2 regions of the Vagococcus jeotgali genome follow, and region 1 is predicted to be linked to the other one. Evidence: predicted binding sites of a transcription regulator. Region 1 holds the regulator's gene; the other holds the start of a gene.
What was found. The regulator HrcA, encoded in region 1, represses chaperone genes, less so after heat shock. The targets are predictions, from matches to a motif close to TTAGCACTCNNNNNNNNNGAGTGCTAA.
Positions count from the first base shown of each region.

Region 2: the regulator HrcA is predicted to act here: its motif matches at 4,610-4,636, upstream of groES (co-chaperone GroES).

Region 1 is NZ_CP142146.1:1,359,884-1,370,016, forward strand. Features, by position in the region: gene VSF34_RS06870 (ABC transporter ATP-binding protein) at 1-1,174, opposite strand, end outside; gene gnd (NADP-dependent phosphogluconate dehydrogenase) at 1,329-2,756, opposite strand; gene VSF34_RS06880 (metal ABC transporter substrate-binding protein) at 2,947-3,912, opposite strand; gene dnaJ (molecular chaperone DnaJ) at 4,048-5,208, opposite strand; gene dnaK (molecular chaperone DnaK) at 5,349-7,178, opposite strand; gene grpE (nucleotide exchange factor GrpE) at 7,235-7,774, opposite strand; gene hrcA (heat-inducible transcriptional repressor HrcA) at 7,799-8,836, opposite strand; gene hemW (radical SAM family heme chaperone HemW) at 9,153-10,133, opposite strand, start outside.
Region 2 is NZ_CP142146.1:1,731,841-1,741,973, reverse strand. Features, by position in the region: gene VSF34_RS08645 (IS256 family transposase) at 1-676, shown strand, start outside; gene VSF34_RS08640 (IS256 family transposase) at 1,191-2,432, opposite strand; gene groL (chaperonin GroEL) at 2,637-4,265, opposite strand; gene groES (co-chaperone GroES) at 4,297-4,581, opposite strand; gene VSF34_RS08625 (CPBP family intramembrane glutamic endopeptidase) at 4,865-5,362, shown strand; gene VSF34_RS08620 (redox-sensing transcriptional repressor Rex) at 5,444-6,079, opposite strand; gene VSF34_RS08615 (CinA family nicotinamide mononucleotide deamidase-related protein) at 6,342-7,556, shown strand; gene recA (recombinase RecA) at 7,647-8,696, shown strand; gene rny (ribonuclease Y) at 9,043-10,133, shown strand, end outside.

The DNA.
Region 1 (10,133 bases):
CACCTACTTTGACCTCACCACTTGTTGGGTCATACATTCTTACCATAAGCTGGGCTAGTGTTGACTTTCCAGCCCCAGTCGCTCCTACTACACCAATAGATTGACCATTTTTTATAGAGAAAGAAATATTTTTTAAAGTTGGTAAATCATCTCCTGCATAAGTAAACGTTACATCTTCAAAAGAGATAGAGCCATCTTCAATGACTTCTGTATCTTTTGTTTTATAGGTAATAGTTGGTTTAGTATCTAATATTTCTTGAAGACGCTTTAGAGAAACCATCCCACGAGAAGCCATCATCATCATCATGCCACCAATAATAATACTCATCATTATTTGCATTAAATAATTCATGAATGACACAATAGCACTAATGACTTCAATGTTAGTTTCAGCTAAATTAGCAGCAAAGAAAATAGAACCTACAATAGCTAGATTAGATATTAAAATAAAAGTTGGTACCATAATAGAAAATAAATTTCCAACAGAGATCGTGTGTTTCGTTAATTTCTCTGAAATTTTAGTGAATTTAGCAATTTGATTCTTCTCTTGGACAAAAGATTTCACTACTCTGATACCCATTAAGTTCTCTTTAGCTACCCCATTGCTTTTTTCTAAATATTTTTGAATCTTTACAAAGTGTTTTCCCATCATACCAAATACAGACATAACTGTAATAAATACTAGTACAACTAATAAAATAATAATCCACCATAGTTCTGGAATGGTTAACATAGCTAAAATGAAACTTCCAATAAACATAAATGGTATTCTAAGTATCGTCTGAAAACTCATCATCACAACATTTTGAATTTGTGTGATGTCATTTGTCAAACGAACCACTAAATTACTTGTAGAATATGATTCTATATTTTCAAAAGAAAATTCTTGGACTTTTTTAAATCCTTGAGCACGAATACCTGAAGCAACCTCTTGAGAAATTTTAGCAGAAATAATGGTATTTAAAATACCAGCTACTAATCCTACTAAAGCAACTGATATAAGTAGCACACCAATACTTTTTAATTCCCCTTGATCCTCTGTAATAATCGCATTCATAATGCGTTGTAATAATTTTGGTTGCCAAAGTTGAGATGCAACCATGACAATTGTCATCACTAGTGAAATTGATACTAGTTTTTTATGATTCTTTAAATTTCCAATTAAAAGACCCATCATTTTCCCCCATTCCTTTTAGTCAGAATATTATCATACACCATAAAAAAAAGAACTGCTACATTTTTCTTTTTCAATTGTTACATTATGTCACTTTTTTTAGAGAAATAAAGAAGTTGACTGTACAGTCAACTTCTTACTTGAACCTATGTGATTAATCTTCCTTATCAGAGTACCAATCATAATGGAACACACCTTCACGGTCTTTTCTTTGATATGTATGTGCACCAAAGTAATCGCGTTGTGCTTGAATGATATTTGCTGGTAAATCTTTTGTACGATAAGAATCGAAATAAGCAATGGCAGAAGAAAATGTTGGCGCTGGAACACCTGATTGAACAGCTAAACACACCACATCACGAACTGATTGTTGGTACTTAGCTGTAATATCTAAGAAATACTCATCTAATAATAGATTTTTTATTTCTGGATTACGTTCATAAGCATCTGTTATTTCTTGTAAAAACTGGGCACGAATAATGCAGCCTGCTCTAAAAATCTTGGCAATCTCACCGTAATTCAAATCCCAATCATACTCTTCACTTGCCATACGCATTTGAGCAAATCCTTGGGCATAACTCATAATTTTACTAAAATATAGAGCCTCACGAATTTTTTCAATATAGACTTTTTTATCACCAGTAAATGGTTTTAATGTTGGTTGTGGAATAATTTGACTTGCTTCAACACGCTCTTCTTTTAGAGCTGAAATGTATCTTGCAAATACTGATTCTGTAATAAGAGGTAATGGCGTGCCTAGATCAAGTGCATTTTGACTTGTCCATTTACCAGTTCCTTTGTTTCCAGCAGCATCCATCACCACATCAACAATTGGCTTGCCTGTTCCTAGATCATCTTTACGTGTTAATATGTCCGAGGTGATCTCCATTAGATAACTGTCTAATTCCCCTTCATTCCACTCACTAAAAATACTAGCTACATCTTCCACTGAAAGACCTAAAACACGTGTTAAAATATCATATGATTCAGCAATCAATTGCATATCACCATATTCGATGCCATTGTGAACCATTTTCACATAATGTCCAGCACCATTTGGCCCAATATAAGTAACACAAGCCTCACCATCATTTGCTTTAGCTGCAATTTCAGTGAAGATTGGTGCCACTAAATCATAGGCTTCCTTTTGACCACCTGGCATCATTGAAGGGCCTTTTAATGCTCCTTCTTCCCCGCCAGATACACCCGTTCCAATAAAATTAATACCAGAATCTGCTAATGCTTCATTACGGCGAATCGTGTCTTTATAGTTCGTATTACCACCATCGATTAAGATATCTCCTTCATCTAAATGAGGTAATAATGCTTCAATTGTTAAATCTGTTGCTTTTCCAGCTTGAACCATTAGCATAATACGACGTGGTTTTTCTAGAGAATTAACAAAATCTTCAATACTATATGTTGCGACTAATTTTTTATCAGGGTTCTCAGCAATAACTTCTCTTGTTTTTGAAGCAGTACGGTTAAAAATTGAAACACTATACCCACGACTTTCAATATTTAAAGCTAAATTTCTCCCCATAACTGCCATACCGACAACACCAATTTGTTGTTTTGACATGTGTTTTCCTCCCAAGGTCTTTAATTTTCTTTTTCATGAAAAGAATCATTGAGCTTATTATAGCCTATTTTAAGCAAAATAGAAATATAGTAGCTTTTACTTTAATTATCTTATTTTGATAGCAAAACATCTAAGAAGACAGAAAAAACCTTGTATTTTTAGTACAAAGGCTCCTTTTTTAATTAACATATTATTTAATTGATAACTTTAAATGTTCTAAGTTTTGATACATCACAGAAATATAATTCTCTCCATTTGCAATATCTTGCTTACTTAAACTCTCTAATGGATTTAACACTGATAATTCAACACCAGTAGCACTCACAATGGTTTCAGCTACTTTTGAAGAGGCACTACTCTCTGTGTAAATAACATTTATATTTTCTTCTTTAACTAAGTCTTCAATTTTTTTTAATTCTTTTGGAGTTGGTTCAATTTCAGGTGAAAGACCTGAGATTGGAATTTGAGTTAGACCGTAACGTTTAGCTAGATAAGAAAATGCCATATGTTGTGTGACAAATTTCTTTTCTTTGGCATTTTTTGTAGCATCACCAAAAGCTTCATTTAATTTATCTAATTGTTCTTGAAAGACTTGTGTTTGTTTTTCATAAACATCACGGTTACTCTCATCAGCTTTGATTAAACCTTCTTTAATATTATCCACTTCTTTTTTAGCTAAAACAGGATCTAACCAAACATGTGGATCCACAGCATGAGAATGATCATGACCTTCTTCGCCCTCATGATTATGGTCATCATCGACTTCGTGATCATGATCCTCTTCACGTTCTCCACTCATTAACTCTATTCCTTTACTTGCTTCAATCACAGTGACTTTACTTGTATCAATTGAAGATAAGACATCTTTAACCCAAGTTTCCATATCATTTGAATTGTAAATAAAGACATCGGCATCTTGAATTTTTGCCATGTCTTTTGCTGTTGGTTCATAATCATGAGGCTCAACACCTGATGCTGTTAAAACTGAAATATCTGCCTTATCTGCTGTGATTTCTTTGGCAAAATCATACATTGGATAAAAACTTGTCACAACTTTTAATTTGTCACCAGAACCTTCTTCAGAATTTGACGTACCACAACCAACTAATAATGTAACTAAACTAATACCTAATAATATTTTTATAAATGATTTCATATTCTTTCTCCTTTTAAATCGTAATGATTACTATTTACTTGTTGTATAATACCTGTTTTAAAAAAAATTATCAATAGAAAACATAAAAAAAAGCAAAACATTTTGTTTTGCTTTAAAAAACTACCTTTATAAAAATTATTTACGTTTTTTCTTACCACCTGAAGAAAAAGCATCTTTCATTTTATCAAAGAAACCCTCTTCTTGTTCAATAGCAGCTTTATCACCACTAAGTTCAGCAAATTCACGTAATAATTTTTTCTGCTCATCTTTAAGACTAGTAGGTGTTTCAATATTAACAGTTACTTGTTGGTCCCCATTACCAGAGCCACGTAATTTAGGGGCTCCTTTACCTTTTAATCTAAAGACAGTACCTGTTTGTGTTCCTGCTGGAATTTTTAATTTCACACGTCCATGAACTGTAGGCACTTCAATTTCATCACCCAAAGTTGCTTGAACGAAAGTAATTGTTTGATCATAAAAAATCTCTGATCCTTCACGTTCAAATATTGGACTATCTTCAACACGGAAGACAACGTATAAATCACCATAAGGACCATCATTATAACCTGCTTCACCTTGACCTGCTAAACGCATTTGTTGGCCATCTTCAACTCCTGCAGGTACAGTGACCTTAACTGAGTGAGATTGAACAATACGTCCTGCTCCGTGACAAGTACTACATTTTTCTTTAATAATCTTACCTGTTCCATGACACTCATCACATGGCTGTTGACTCATCATACGCCCAAGTGGTGTTTGACGTTCAACATTAATGACACCTGTTCCATGACATTTTGGACAAGTTACTGGATGTGTACCAGGTTTTGCACCACTACCATGGCAAGTTGCGCAAATGTCTTCACGGTTATAACGAATATTTTTTTCCAAACCAAAAATAGCTTCATTAAATGTTAAATCTAATGTATATTGTAAATCGGCTCCTTGTCTTGGGGCATTGGGGTTACTTGATCTGCCACCGCCACCAAAAAATGATTCAAAAATATCTTCAAATCCACCAAAACTACCACTGAAATCTTGGAAGCCACCACCAAAACCACCTGCTCCAAAGTTTGGATCAGTGCTAGCGTGACCATATTGATCATAAGCAGCACGTTTTTGTGCATCACTTAATGTTTCAAAGGCTTCTGATACTTCCTTAAATTTATCTTCAGCATCATCCCCTTTGTTAATATCTGGATGATATTTTTTGGATAGTTTTCGATAGGCTTTTTTTATCTCATCATCTGTTGCCGTTTTAGATACTCCTAAAACTTCATAATAATCTCTTTTGGCCATTAACTAACCCTCCATCTTCTGTTTAAAACAACTAAATCGATTAAATCATACCATAATTTCTATGTTTTTAGAACTCAAAATTCAGATTTTCAAACGAAAAAGCCAAAAGCGCAATGCTTCGGCTTTTTCATCATTAATCATTATTTTTCATCATCATTAATTTCTTCAAAATCAGCATCAACAACATCATCAGCACCACTTTGAGCAGCTTCTGGGTTTTCTTCAGCTTGTTGTTGAGCAGCTTGTTCATATAATTTAACAGTTAACGCTTGAACAATTTCATTTAATTCATCACGTTTAACTTTCATTTCTTCAATATTATTAGCTTCAACTGCAGCTTTAAGCTCATCACGTTTTGCTTCAGCTTTGCTTACTTCATCAGCATCCACTTTACCTTCTAATTCACCTAAAGTTTTATCAACTGAGAATAATAGAGCATCAATATCGTTACGTAAGTCAACTTCTTCTTTACGCTCTTTATCTGATTCAGCATTAGCTTCAGCATCTTTAACCATTTTTTCAATTTCTTCATCAGTTAAACCTGAAGATGATTTAATAGTAATTGTTTGTTCTTTTTGAGTTCCTAAGTCTTTAGCACTTACGTTTACAATACCATTTTTGTCAATATCAAATGTTACTTCAATTTGTGGTACACCACGTGGTGCTGCAGGAATATCAGTTAATTGGAAACGACCTAATGTTTTGTTATCAACAGCCATTGGACGCTCACCTTGTAACACGTGAATGTCTACTGCTGGTTGGTTATCAGCTGCTGTAGAGAATACTTGTGATTTACTTGTTGGAATTGTTGTGTTACGGTCAATTAATTTAGTAAACACACCACCCATAGTTTCAATACCTAATGATAAAGGTGTTACATCAAGTAAAACAACATCTTTCACATCACCTGTAATTACTCCACCTTGAATAGCAGCACCCATTGCTACTACTTCATCAGGGTTAACTGATTTGTTTGGCTCTTTGTTAGTTTCTTTACGTACAGCTTCAACTACTGCAGGAATACGAGTTGATCCACCAACTAAGATAACTTCATCAATATCAACTGTTGAAATACCAGCATCTTTGATTGCTTGACGAACAGGTACTTTTGTTCTTTCAACTAAATCAGAAGTTAATTCATCAAATTTAGCACGAGTTAGAGTCATCTCTAAATGTAGAGGTCCAGCTTCACCAGCTGTAATAAATGGTAAGCTAATTTGAGTGCTTGATACACCTGATAAGTCTTTTTTAGCTTTTTCAGCAACATCTTTCAAACGTTGAACGGCCATTTTATCTTGTGATAAATCAATACCATTTTCTTTTTTAAATTCAGCAACTAAGTATTCAATGATTTTTTCGTCAAAATCATCGCCACCTAAGTTGTTATCTCCAGCAGTTGATAATACATCAAACACGCCATCACCTAATTCAAGGATAGATACGTCAAATGTACCACCACCAAGGTCAAATACTAATACTTTTTCATCTCTATCTGTTTTATCTAAACCATAAGCAAGTGCTGCTGCAGTTGGCTCGTTAACAATACGCTCTACTTCTAACCCAGCAATTTTACCAGCATCTTTTGTTGCTTGACGTTGTGCATCATTAAAGTAAGCAGGTACTGTAATAACAGCTTTTTCTACTTTTTCACCTAAATAATCTTCAGCAAAACCTTTTAAGTATTGTAAAATCATCGCTGAAATTTCTTGTGGTGTATAATTTTTACCATCAGCTTCTACTTTGTAACCAGCTTCACCAATATGACGTTTAATTGATGAAATAGTATCAGGGTTAGTTACTGCTTGACGTTTAGCAACTTCTCCAACTTGAATTTCTCCATTTTTAAATGATACAACAGATGGTGTTGTACGATTTCCCTCTGGATTTGGGATGATTTTTGCTTCTCCACCTTCTAATACAGCGACTGCTGAGTTAGTTGTTCCTAAGTCAATACCAATAATTTTACTCATAATAAATATCTCCTTTATCTATTTTAATTTTTATAATTTTTTACTTTCTAACATAACTATTGAGCTACAATAACCATTGCTGGTCTAAGAATTCTATCATGTAACGTATAACCTTTTTGCAACACTTGAACAATTTCATCTGGCTTTTGTCCTTCACTTGCAGGTACAGTTTGAACTGCTTGATGAAGATTTGGATCAAATTGTTGTCCAAGAGATTCTATTTCAATGATACCTGATGATTTAAAAGCGTGAGTCATACTCTCACGAACCATCTCAATACCTTTTTTCATACTCTCACCATGCTCATCAACCACTTCGATCTCTAAAGCACGATCTAAATTATCTAAGGCTGGAATTAATTCTTTTGCTAAATCTTGCGCTCGGTACTTAGATGCGTCCTCACGTTCTTTTTTTTGGCGGTTACGCATATTAACAATTTCTGCTTGAGCGCGTAAATATTTGTCCTCCATGTCAGATAATTCAGCTTTTAGTGTATCCTCAACACTAACAACGTCTTCAACTTCGACTTCCTCAGAGGTTACTTCTTGTTCTAATTCTTCAGTTGATTCTACTTCTTCATCGTTCTTCAATCTGATTACTCTCCTTTCACTTGTTTCATACTATTTTTCTAAATGCCTATAATAGGATGCTAAATGAGATGATACCTCATCAGCTAGAACATCAATTAAACCTAATAATTTAGGATAAGGCATATTTGCAGGTCCTAAAACCGCTAAAATCCCTTTTCCTTTTTCAAATACATCGTAAGTATTTGTTATTAAACTCATATCTTGCAAGAATTGATTATTAAGTTCATCGCCAATTTTAATACTCAATTTTTTATCTTTTTCAAGAAGCAATAGATCAGCTAGTTGATCTGTGTCATTTAGCAAAGAATAAACTAACTTAAAGTCTTGAGTATTCGTGACAGCAGTAGAATTAAGTAAATTCATTCCGCCACCAACATAAATTTGACTATCAAATGCTCTGGTAAACACATCTTCAAACAAATATAAAATATTGGAAGAATTGTTGAAGTACCTCTGTAGAACTAAAGGTATCTCAGTTCTAAGCTTTTGATACACACTTAGTAAGGTTTCGCCTAACAAACGTTCATGAATAATATCAACGACCTTCTCTAAATCATTAAGAGTTAAATGATTAGGTATTGAAAACACCTGGCTTTCAATATAACCTTTATCAATAATAATAATAGTCATTAATTGTTTATCATTTAGAGGGACGAATTGAAATCCTGTCAAGCGCCTGTCTTTTACCTCAGGTCCTAAAGAAAAAGCAGTATAACCTGTTAGTTCTGATAAAATATCAGCTGCTAGCTCAATGATATCATTTGTTTCATTAAAGTTGTGATTAAATAACTGCCTCACTTGCTGAATATCAGCTGAATCTAATTCTTGAGGGTGCATTAGATAATCAACATAGTAGCGATATCCTTGCATTGATGGAATTCGCCCAGACGATGTATGCATTTTTTGTATCAGACCATACTCTTCTAACTTCGATAAATCATTGCGAATCGTTGCTGAGCTAGCTTTAATCCCACTATTCATTAAGGTTTTTGACCCTACAGGAGAATCGGTATCCGCATATAACTGTACCAATAGTTGAAAGATGTTCTTCTGTCTATTGCTCAACATGCGAATCACCTTCCTTTTTAGCACTCTTTAGTTATAAGTGCTAATTACAGTTATAAATATATCAAGGATTAAGATAAATGTCAACACATAACCCTTCTTTTTTTGGCACTCTTGATTAAAGACTGCTAAAATCCGTGATTATGCTCTTATAACCTCATACTATGCTTTTTTTAAAAGAAAAATTATCTTTATTATTCTGTTCTACTGCTAAAGAAATGATATTTAACTTATTGAAATATTCAACACTTGATAAGTTGACCAAACATTATATACAAAAAAAGCTAGTTCAAAACTAACTTTTTTGTCATATCTTTTTTTATGTAGCATGATCAACTTTATCAAGCAAAAATTTTTCAAAAACATCATTACCTAAAATCAATCCTTTTTCAGATAAAGACAAGTGACCATTTTGAACTTGAACCATTCCATCCTTTATCAAGTCCTGAACTACCATTCCGTAAACATCATCAAATTTTTGTGGAAATTTTTCATCAAAATGAGCAATAGATACTCCGTTTCTTTTTCTAAGCCCTAAGAAGAGTTCTTCTTCCATTTGATGCTTCACACTTAAATCTTCTGTTGTGATAATTGGTAGTTGATTTTTTCTTAATGGTTCTAGATAATGCTGAATAGGTCCATGATTTTTATAACGAATATTACCCAAATATCCACTAGCTCCTGCTCCTAAACCATAGTAATGTTCATTGTTCCAATAAACTAAATTATGACGGCTCTCCTGATTTGGTTCTGAAAAATTACTAACTTCATATTGAATTTTTCCAGCCTTTTCCATTCTCTCAATAGCACGCTCAAACATATCACCTTCAACATCAATACCTGGTAAATGTAGTCTACCTTGTCTTGCCCAATTGTAGAACATAGTTTTATTTTCAAGAATCAAAGAGTACATAGAGTAATGTGGTAAGTCTAAATCAATAGCTTTTGTCAACGTATCTTCAAAGCTTTCCATGGTTTGATTGGGTAGTGCATAAATCAAGTCAATACTGACATTTTTAAAATCGGCTTTTTCAAGTAATGCCATGGTTTCAAATACGTCACGAGCTGTATGCTTTCTTCCAATTTTTTTAAGTAAACGATCATCAAAGGTCTGAACCCCCATAGATAACCTATTTACCCCGTACTTTTGCATCACATGAATTTTATCCATCGTCAAATCTCCCGGATTAGCTTCTACTGTGAATTCATCACTTGAATCAAATGGTAGCCTCTGCCTAACGCCACCTAAAAGTCGGTCTAATTGCTTGGCTGAAAGAGAAGTCGGTGTCCCACCACCAAT
Region 2 (10,133 bases), 370 kb from region 1:
TCATATTCCAGTAAAAAGGAAAACCGTAGCAAAAGAAGCTATTTACATAGTAATTGGTATCCGGTTAGATGGAACCAAAGAAGTTCTAGGATTTACTATTGCTCCAACTGAATCTGCCTACATTTGGAAAGAGATACTTCAAGACCTAAAAGACCGTGGTTTAGAAGAGGTTTTATTAGTTGTAACTGATGGTTTAAACGGTATTCACGATAGCATCCATAGTGTCTATCCAAATGCTCAATTTCAACAATGTTGTGTTCATGTCTCTAGAAATATTGCTCATAAAGTTCGTGTTAAGGATAGAAAAGAAATCTGTGATGATTTTAAAACTGTCTATCAAGCTCTTTCAAAAGAGGAAGCAATTGAACAAGTAACTTTTATGACAGAAAAATGGAAAAAGCAGTATCCACGAGTTGTGAAGTTACTCATGAATCCTGCTATATTAACTTTCTATAACTTCCCGCCATCAATCAGAAGAACTATCTACTCAACTAACTTGATTGAGGGATTCAATAAACAGTTAAAAAAATATACAAAGAGAAAAGAACAATTTCCTAATGAAGAATCTCTGGAGAGATTCCTTGTTTCTCAGTTCAATGAATATAACCAAAAGTTTTTAGGTAGAGTGCATAAAGGATTTAAGGAAATTCAAGATACATTAGAATCAATGTTTTAACTTAAAATAATGGAATGGATTTTCCATTTACACATAATTCTTGACGCAACCAATATACAATTGCAGATTATAATAGGTGTGTAATTAAAATTTATTTTGATTATATTGATGCTATAAGAGAAGATTTAAAGAAAGTAGATAAAAGTGTCAAAAAACTTGTACTTAATAATCCTGATATTAAATTCGAAGGTCAAGTTTATTATAAGGTTGAAGATGAGATTACACATTGTTTTAATCCCGATGATAATATTTTGGGCTTTTTTTCAGAAGTAAAAAAAGAAGTAAGAAAAGATTTTATTAAAGAAGAAGAGGAACTATTAAGAATAAAAAGAAGGGTTTGTCAAGTTAAGTGTGTAAATTCCTTAAAAATAAAAATAGAAACTCAATTTGACAATGAGTCGTCCTGTGATAATCTCTAGGAATAAGAGGGTATTTTTAATAAACCTCTTGTCCCGATAAAAAATCGCAGGACGAGAGACTCGTTGTCAAATTTTATATGTCTCACTTATTTTGATTAGTAACGATTATATTTTTCGACACGTTTTGAAAAAGAGTCGTTGACCGTTAATTGGTTAAGCACCATAGCCCAATTATGAACATGCCCACCTTCCCATTTACTTTGAAGTTCTTTCACTCGAAGATATAATAGCTTAAGAAGGGCATTCTCATTAGGGAAAGCTCCTTTTTTAGTTACCTTGCGGAAACTAGAGTGAACACTTTCTACAGCATTTGTCGTGTACATTATTTTTCGAATAGCTGAGCCGTAATCAAATAATTGTTCGACATGGTGGAAATTTCTTTTCCAAACATCAATAGCTCCAGGATAGACTGCCCACTTTGTTTGAAAGGTATCAAAAGCTGTTTGAGCCGCTTTTAAAGAGGAGGCACTGTAAAAAGACTTCATATCCTTACAAACCTCTTTATAACTTTTACTTGGCACATAACGAAGGGCATTTCTAACTAAATGGACCAGACAACGTTGAACGACAACACCTGGGAAAATAGCTTTGGCTCCATTTTCAAGCCCTGATACACCATCCATTGAAATAAACAAAATATCTTCAACGCCACGCTCTTTAATCTCATCAAAAATCTGCATCCATCTATTTTTCGATTCTGTTTGATTTAGCCAAAGACCTAGAATTTCTTTATTTCCTTTTAAATCATAACCAAGAATTGTATACACCGCACATTCTTTCACTTCATAATTTTCTCTTAGAGTGACATACATACAATCGACAAACAAGAAGGCATAGCATTTGGCCAGAGGTCTGATTTGCCATTCCTCAAGTTCTGGTAATATTTGATCTGTGATATCCGACACCATATCATGAGAAATAGTAAAACCATAAATATCTTCAATTGTCGAGGCAATATCTCGTTGACTCATGCCTTTGGCATACATAGAAAGAACTTTTCCTTCAATACTTGAAACGTCTCTGCTTCTTTTAGGAATAATTTCTGGCTCAAAAGAAGCGTCTCTATCTCTAGGAACCTGAATGTCTAATTCACCAAAACTTGTTTTTAATTTTTTATTTCCATATCCATTCCGTCTGTTTTGAGTTTCTTTTTCTTGTCTTGACTGATTCTCATAACCTAAATGATTATCTAATTCTCCACGAAGCATTGCTTCAAACATCGGTCCAAAAACATCTTTTAGGGCTTCTTGCATGTCTTCAACCGATTCTGGTTGATAGGCATCAATAATTGATTGAGCTAACTTCGCTGATTTTTGATCTTTTTTCTTTTTTGTCATGACTTACCACTCCTTTAATCTATTGTAAAAAAAGAAAAACCGCGAAGCAACCCACTACCTAGGATGGTAGGTTACTTACACGGTTTATATTACACTCTCAAAAAGAAAGTTAACTAGTTCACATCACATTCCACATCAAAAAACCACATGAGAGTAAAATCCTCATGTGGTTCTTTTTATATCAACGTAAGTCTTTTAAAGAGTTTACATCATACCGCCCATCATTGATGGATCCATACCACCTGGCATAGGAGGCAGGTCATTAGATTTAACATCTGCAATAACACCCTCAGTAGTTAATAATAAAGCAGCAACACTTGCAGCATTTTGTAAAGCTGAGCGACTTACTTTAGTTGGATCGACAATACCTGCTTCAATCATGTTTACCCACTCATTTGTTTTAGCGTTATAACCTATACCAGGCTTAGCATGTTTTAGCTTGTCAACAATAACAGAGCCTTCCATTCCAGCATTTTCTGCGATTTGACGAACAGGCTCTTCTAATGCACGTAGGACAATATTAATCCCAGTTTGCTCATCACCGTCTGCTTTTACATTAGATACTTTTTCAAGTACATTGACAAAAGCTGTACCTCCACCAGGAACGATGCCTTCTTCAACAGCAGCACGAGTTGCATTAAGCGCATCTTCAATACGTAATTTTAACTCTTTTAATTCTGTTTCAGTAGCTGCTCCGACTTTAACAACAGCAACACCACCAGATAATTTAGCTAAGCGTTCTTGTAATTTTTCACGGTCAAATTCTGATGTTGTATCAGCTGCTTGAGAACGGATTAATTCAACGCGGTTTTTAATAGCTTCTTTATTACCATTTCCTTCAACAATTGTTGTTGTATCTTTTGTAATAACAACTTTACTTGCACTTCCTAAAGCTTCTAAAGTTGTATCTTTTAGGTCTAAACCTAATTCTTCAGTGATAACTGTACCACCAGTTAAAACAGCAATGTCTTCAAGCATCTCTTTACGTCTATCGCCAAAACCTGGTGCTTTGACAGCTGCGACATTGAATGTTCCTCTAATTTTATTTAAGACAAGAGTAGGTAGAGCTTCCCCGTCAACATCATCAGCAATAATAACTAATGGTTTGTTTTGTTGTAAAATTTGTTCAAGTAAAGGTAAAATATCTTGGATATTAGAGATTTTTTTATCTGTAATTAAAATATATGGACTTTCTAAAACAGCTTCCATTTTGTCATTGTCTGTTACCATATATTGAGATAAGTACCCACGATCAAATTGCATCCCCTCAACAACTTCTAATTCTGTTTCAATTCCTTTAGATTCCTCAATTGTAATAACTCCGTCGTTACCAACTTTAGCCATAGCCTCAGAAATCAAAGTACCTACAGTGTCACTACCAGAAGAAACAGCTGCAACTTGAGCAATTGATTCTTTAGAATCGACTTGTTGAGATAAGTCATGTAATGCTTTAACAGCTTCTTTAGTTGCCATTTCAATTCCTGTACGAATTCCAATAGGATTAGCTCCAGCTGTCACATTTTTTAACCCTTCACGAACAATCGCTTGAGTTAACACAGTAGCAGTCGTTGTACCATCTCCAGCAATGTCATTTGTTTTTGATGCAACTTCAGCTACTAATTGAGCTCCCATGTTCTCAAAGCGGTCTTCTAATTCTACCTCTTTAGCAATTGTCACCCCGTCATTTGTGATGAGTGGTGAACCAAATGATTTATCTAAAACCACATTACGTCCTTTAGGTCCTAATGTTACTTTTACAATATCTGCTAGTGTATCAACACCACGCATCATTGAGCTACGTGCGTCTTCAGAAAATTTAATATCTTTTCCCATATTATTCCACCTCGTTAATTTTTTTTATTTATTATTCTACGATTGCGATGATATCTTGTTCATGAAGAATTAAGAAATCTTCGCCTGCATCTGTGATTTCTTGACCAGTATATTTTTCAAATACGACGGTTTGACCGACTTCAACACTCATAGGTAAAACTGTTCCATTATCTAATGTACGTCCATTTCCAATAGCAACAATTGTTCCTGTTTGAGATTTTTCTTTTGATGCAGATGTTAATACCAACCCGCTAGCAGTAGTTTCCTCTGCTTCTTGTACCTTAATCATAACACGATCTCCTAATGGTTTTAACAATGTGTATCCCCCCGTAATATTTCAAATTTTAGCACTCGATATATTCAAGTGCTAATTACACTTACTATAATACCTATTAACTATTTTTTTTGCAAGTAAAATGCGCATATTTTTAAAGAGTATGCTATTATATTTTAGAAGTGAGAGGGGTTAGTTTATGTCGATTAATAAAAATATGCTTTGGAGTGTTTTTTTCTTTCTGTTCGCCATTAATATGCCGGTATATGTCACCGCATTTTTTCCTAACTTACTAATTCAAATAGTGATAATACTGTTAATTTATATGATATGTACCAGTTTAGTCGTATATATATATTATCAAACGGCTCAAAAAATTAGTTTATCAAAAGTGTTGACTAGTAAAATTTTATTAAGTGGTATATTTGGTATGTTAGTAGGAGTTTTATTTCAATTTTTTATGATTTGGTTGAGTCATTTTGTTATCCAAAGGACACAAATTCCTTTTAATATGCTAAATCAATTGCCTATTAGTCAAGGAAATAGTTGGTTGTTACTTATTCCGATTGTATTTGTTCCTATTATGGAAGAGTGTGTATTTCGTTATAGTATGATTAATTTTCTAAATCAAAAGTTACCTGTAACTTTTTCTATTTTGATCAGTTCGCTTTTATTTGCTTTGATGCATGGCGGGGGACATATTTTAACTTACACAGGATTAGGCATTTTATTTTATTTCATTTACCATTACTCAAAAAGTCTCATCTCACCAATAATAGCTCATGTTGGAATGAATTTATTAGTTATTTTATTTAATATTTAACTAAAATAAAAAAATACACCCCACAAGGTTAGATGTTTAGTTCTAACTTTGTGGGGTGTGTGGGTACTACAGAACCTCTTTTTACTCTTCGTTATAATTTGATAAGAAGTAAATTAATGTTTGCATTTCATTAGTTAAATCAACATTTTGAATTTGAACACCTTTTGGAACATCTAAACTAATAGGTGTAAAATTCATAATCCCTTTGATACCAGCCTCAACCAATTTTTCAGCATTTTCTTGAGCTGATTCTGGTGGGACAGTTAGAATAGCGACTTCAATATGTTGATCACTGATTTGTTCAATCAACTCATCAGAATGATAAACAGGGACACCATCTAATATACGTCCAACAATATCTTCTTTAACGTCAAAGGCAGCACTAATACGAATACTGTTACTTTGATGAAATCTGTAATTAATTAAGGCATGTCCTAAGTTACCAACACCGACTAAAGCAACATTAGTTAAACGGTCTTCACTAAGTGTTTTAGCAAAAAAATCCATCAATTTTTCGACGTCATAACCATAACCACGTTTTCCCAACTCTCCAAAATAAGAAAAATCACGACGGATAGTAGCACTATCTACTTTAATCGCTTCACTTAATTCAGTTGATGATACCTTTTTTTTCCCCGACGTATGTAAAAATTTCAAGTATCTATAGTATAATGGAAGCCTTTTGGCAGTTGCCTTTGGAATATTTGTTTCTTTCATATCGTTCAATTCCTCACTTTTTTCCTTAATAGAACTTTGCCTATTTCATTCATAAGAATACCTGTGATGGCTGATAAAATCAATAATAAAGCTTGTATTTTTAGGAATTTATCACTCTAGCATGAGGGTTAAATGAAAAATTGCGAATAATATCACACAGTATCAAAATGAGGTTAATAGAAGTTTTTAAAAATATGTTCGTTGAAAGTCTGTGATAGAATGAAATAAGATTAGCGTATTTTATAAGTAGTGGGGGATGGATATGAAAACAGAGTTAATTATAGTCGGTACAGAATTATTACTGGGACAAATTATTAATACGAACGGCGCTTTCTTATCAAAAGAACTAGCAGATTTAGGTTATGAGGTTTATTTTGAAACGACAGTTGGCGATAATCAAAATCGGCTACTTGAAACAATCAAGCTAGCTTCATCAAGAAGTGAATTAGTTATTTTATGTGGTGGTTTAGGACCAACAACAGATGATTTAACAAAAGAGAGTTTGAGTAAATTTATTGGAGAAAACTTAGTGTATGATGAAGTAGCTCTTGAGAAGATTACTCATTTGTTTTCATCTACTGATAAAATCATGCCAGAAAACAATAAAAAGCAAGCACTAACTTTTGCTGATGGCGTAACAATCCAAAATCCAACTGGCCTGGCTTGTGGTTCACTTATTAAGCATCGAGATACTTATTATTTAACGCTACCTGGACCACCAAGGGAATTAGAGACGATGTTTAGGCAAGAAGTTATCCCGCTTTTAATAGAGTTATCACCAAGTCACCTACATTTAAAATCAAGGTATTTTCGTTTTATTAATATTGGAGAGTCTCAAATTGTGACAGATTTAGCTGAATTGATTGACCATCAAAGCAATCCCACTATAGCACCTTATGCTAAGTCAAATGAAGTGATGTTAAGAATTACCGCACAAGCTGTGACGGACGTTGATGCCAAAGTGTTACTTGATAAGATGGAAGTAAGTATTATGGAAAAAGTTGGGGAATTTTTCTATGGTTACGGAGAAAATCTGACTATTCAAGAGGTTGCTATAAATGAGCTATCTCGGAAAAACAAAACGTTATCAATTATTGACTTAGTAACAGGTGGTGATATCTATTTACAAGGGACTCACACATCAAGTGCTAAAGGTGTTTTAGTAGGGTCTATCGCAGTCCCTAATATAAAAGCACTTGAAAAAGTACTAGCTGCAAATCTAATAGCTGAAGCTAAAGAGATGGATACTTTAATTGGCAAATTAGGAAATCGGTTGTTTGGCTCAAATTATTGTTTAGTCATTCTAGGAGATCTATCAAAAGTTGAAGAGCGCTTGCCTGAGGGAATTATTTATTTTAGCCTTATTAGCAAAGATAACATTATAAAAGAAGAACGAGTTATTAAACGTGATTTGGCATATATTAAAAATGGAGCCTTAAAGCATGGCTATAACTTAATTCGCAATGCAGTAAAATAAAAGCGAATATTTGTTCGCTTTCCTATTGCTTTTTCTATTTAAAAAAAGTATGATAACAAGTGAAGAGAAATGAAACTGGAGGTATTACATATGTCAGATAATCGCCAAGCAGCCTTAGATGCTGCTTTAAAGAAAATAGAAAAAGATTTTGGTAAAGGTTCTGTAATGAAATTAGGAGAAAAAGTTGACACGCAAATTTCAACGATTTCTAGTGGCTCACTTGCTCTTGACTCAGCATTAGGTGTAGGTGGCTACCCTCGTGGAAGAATCATTGAAATTTATGGGCCTGAGAGTTCAGGTAAGACAACAGTAGCTCTACATGCTATTGCAGCTGTACAAAAAGAAGGTGGAACAGCCGCATTTATTGATGCAGAGCATGCCTTGGATCCAAAATATGCTCAAGCTTTAGGAGTTAATATTGATGAGTTATTACTATCACAACCAGATACAGGCGAGCAAGGATTGAATATTGCTGAGGCTCTAGTTTCTAGTGGTGCGATTGACATTGTAGTAGTCGATTCTGTGGCAGCCTTAGTACCAAGAGCTGAGATAGATGGCGAGATGGGGGATGCTCATGTTGGGCTTCAAGCTCGTTTGATGTCACAAGCATTAAGAAAATTATCTGGAACGATTAATAAAACTAAAACAATAGCTATCTTCATCAACCAAATTAGGGAAAAAGTTGGGGTTATGTTTGGTAATCCAGAGGTAACACCTGGTGGCCGTGCTTTGAAATTTTATGCAACAGTTCGTTTAGAAGTACGCCGTGCAGAACAATTAAAAACGGGAACAGATATTATTGGGAATCGTACTAAGATAAAAGTAGTGAAAAATAAAGTAGCGCCACCATTTAAAGTAGCTGAAGTTGACATTATGTACGGAGAAGGCATTTCTCAAGAAGGAGAACTACTTGATATGGCATCTGAAGAAGATATTGTCAATAAGAGTGGTGCTTGGTATTCATACCAAGAAGAGCGCATCGGTCAAGGAAGAGAAAATGCTAAGAAATATTTAGCAGATCACCCTGACATGATGGAGGAAATCTATAATAAAGTACGTATTGCTTATAATATTGATGATGTAGAAGTAGTTGAGGAAGAAGTAACAGAAGACATAGCTCTAGATTTAGATAAAGAATAATATAAATTCAAAAAACTCGCCTTTAAATTAGGTGAGTTTTTTATATGTAGAAAACACCTAATTTAATAACAATCCTTATAATGATAATAAACTCAAAAGAAAACAAGAACTTTAAAACTTTATGCCTATTAATAGTAAAAAAACCTCTGTTTTAATTTGATTTTGTTGTTTAGCAAAGTAGTTAGGGAGTCATGACAATTTACTTTTTAAGTTGACACTCCATATAACAAAGCTTAGAATGGATAGTGTATAGTTTATCTATATATTTATATTTTTTCATTAAAAAAGTTTTATTTTATAAAGTAAACAAAATAAAATAAAGAAAGATAGTATGGAGGTGTTTTTTATGACTACGGTACTCCTCACTATCATCGGTTTAATTGTAGGTCTAGCAATTGGCTATGTTATTGTAAAGGCTCGGTATGAGAAATCGATAGCAGGAGCTAATAATACTGCTAGTGGCATTATCGAACAGGCGCAAAAAGAAGCTGAAACTCTTAAAAAAGAGTATTTGTTGGAGGCGAAGGAAGAGAATCAACGACATCGACTAGAAGTAGAGGGTGAACTAAGGGAAGAAAGATCTGAGCTTAAGAGTCAAGAAAATCGTTTGCTGCAACGAGAAAGTAATCTTGATCGTAAAGATGATTTCTTAGAAAAGCGTGAGCGTTCAGTAGAGGAAAAAGAAGAAAAAGTTGATTCGAAAAAACAATTAATTGATGAACGAGAAAAAGAAGTATCAGTTTTAATATCGAAACAACAAGATGAGCTTGAGCGAATCGCAGAATTATCGCAAGATGAAGCAAAAGAGATCATCATGACAGAAACAAAAGAAGAACTAACTCATGAAAGAGCAGTGATGGTTAAAGAAAGTGAGCAACGTGCTAAAGAAGAAGCTGATCGTAAAGCACGTAATATACTATCTTTAGCGATTCAAAGAAGTGCAGCTGATCAAATTTCAGAATTAACTGTAACAGTCGTTAACTTACCAAATGATGATATGAAAGGTCGCATCATTGGTCGAGAGGGACGTAATATCAGAACACTAGAAACGTTAACAGGTATTGACTTAATTATTGATGATACTCCTGAAGCAGTGGTTTTATCAGGTTTTGATCCAATCAGACGTGAAATCGCTCGGATGACTTTAGAAAAATTAATTCAAGATGGCCGTATTCATCCTGCTCGTATTGAAGAAATGGTTGAAAAATCTCGTAAAGAAATGGATGAACGTATTCGTGAATACGGGGAGAATGCTGCATTTGAGGTTGGGGTTCACTCGCTTCATCCAGATTTAATTAAGGTTCTAGGTAGATTGAAGTTTAGAACTAGCTATGGACAAAATGTCTTAAATCATTCGATTGAAGTTGCTAAACTAGCTGGTGTATTAGCAGCAGAGGTTGGCGAAGATGTGACACTAGCAAAACGAGCTGGCTTACT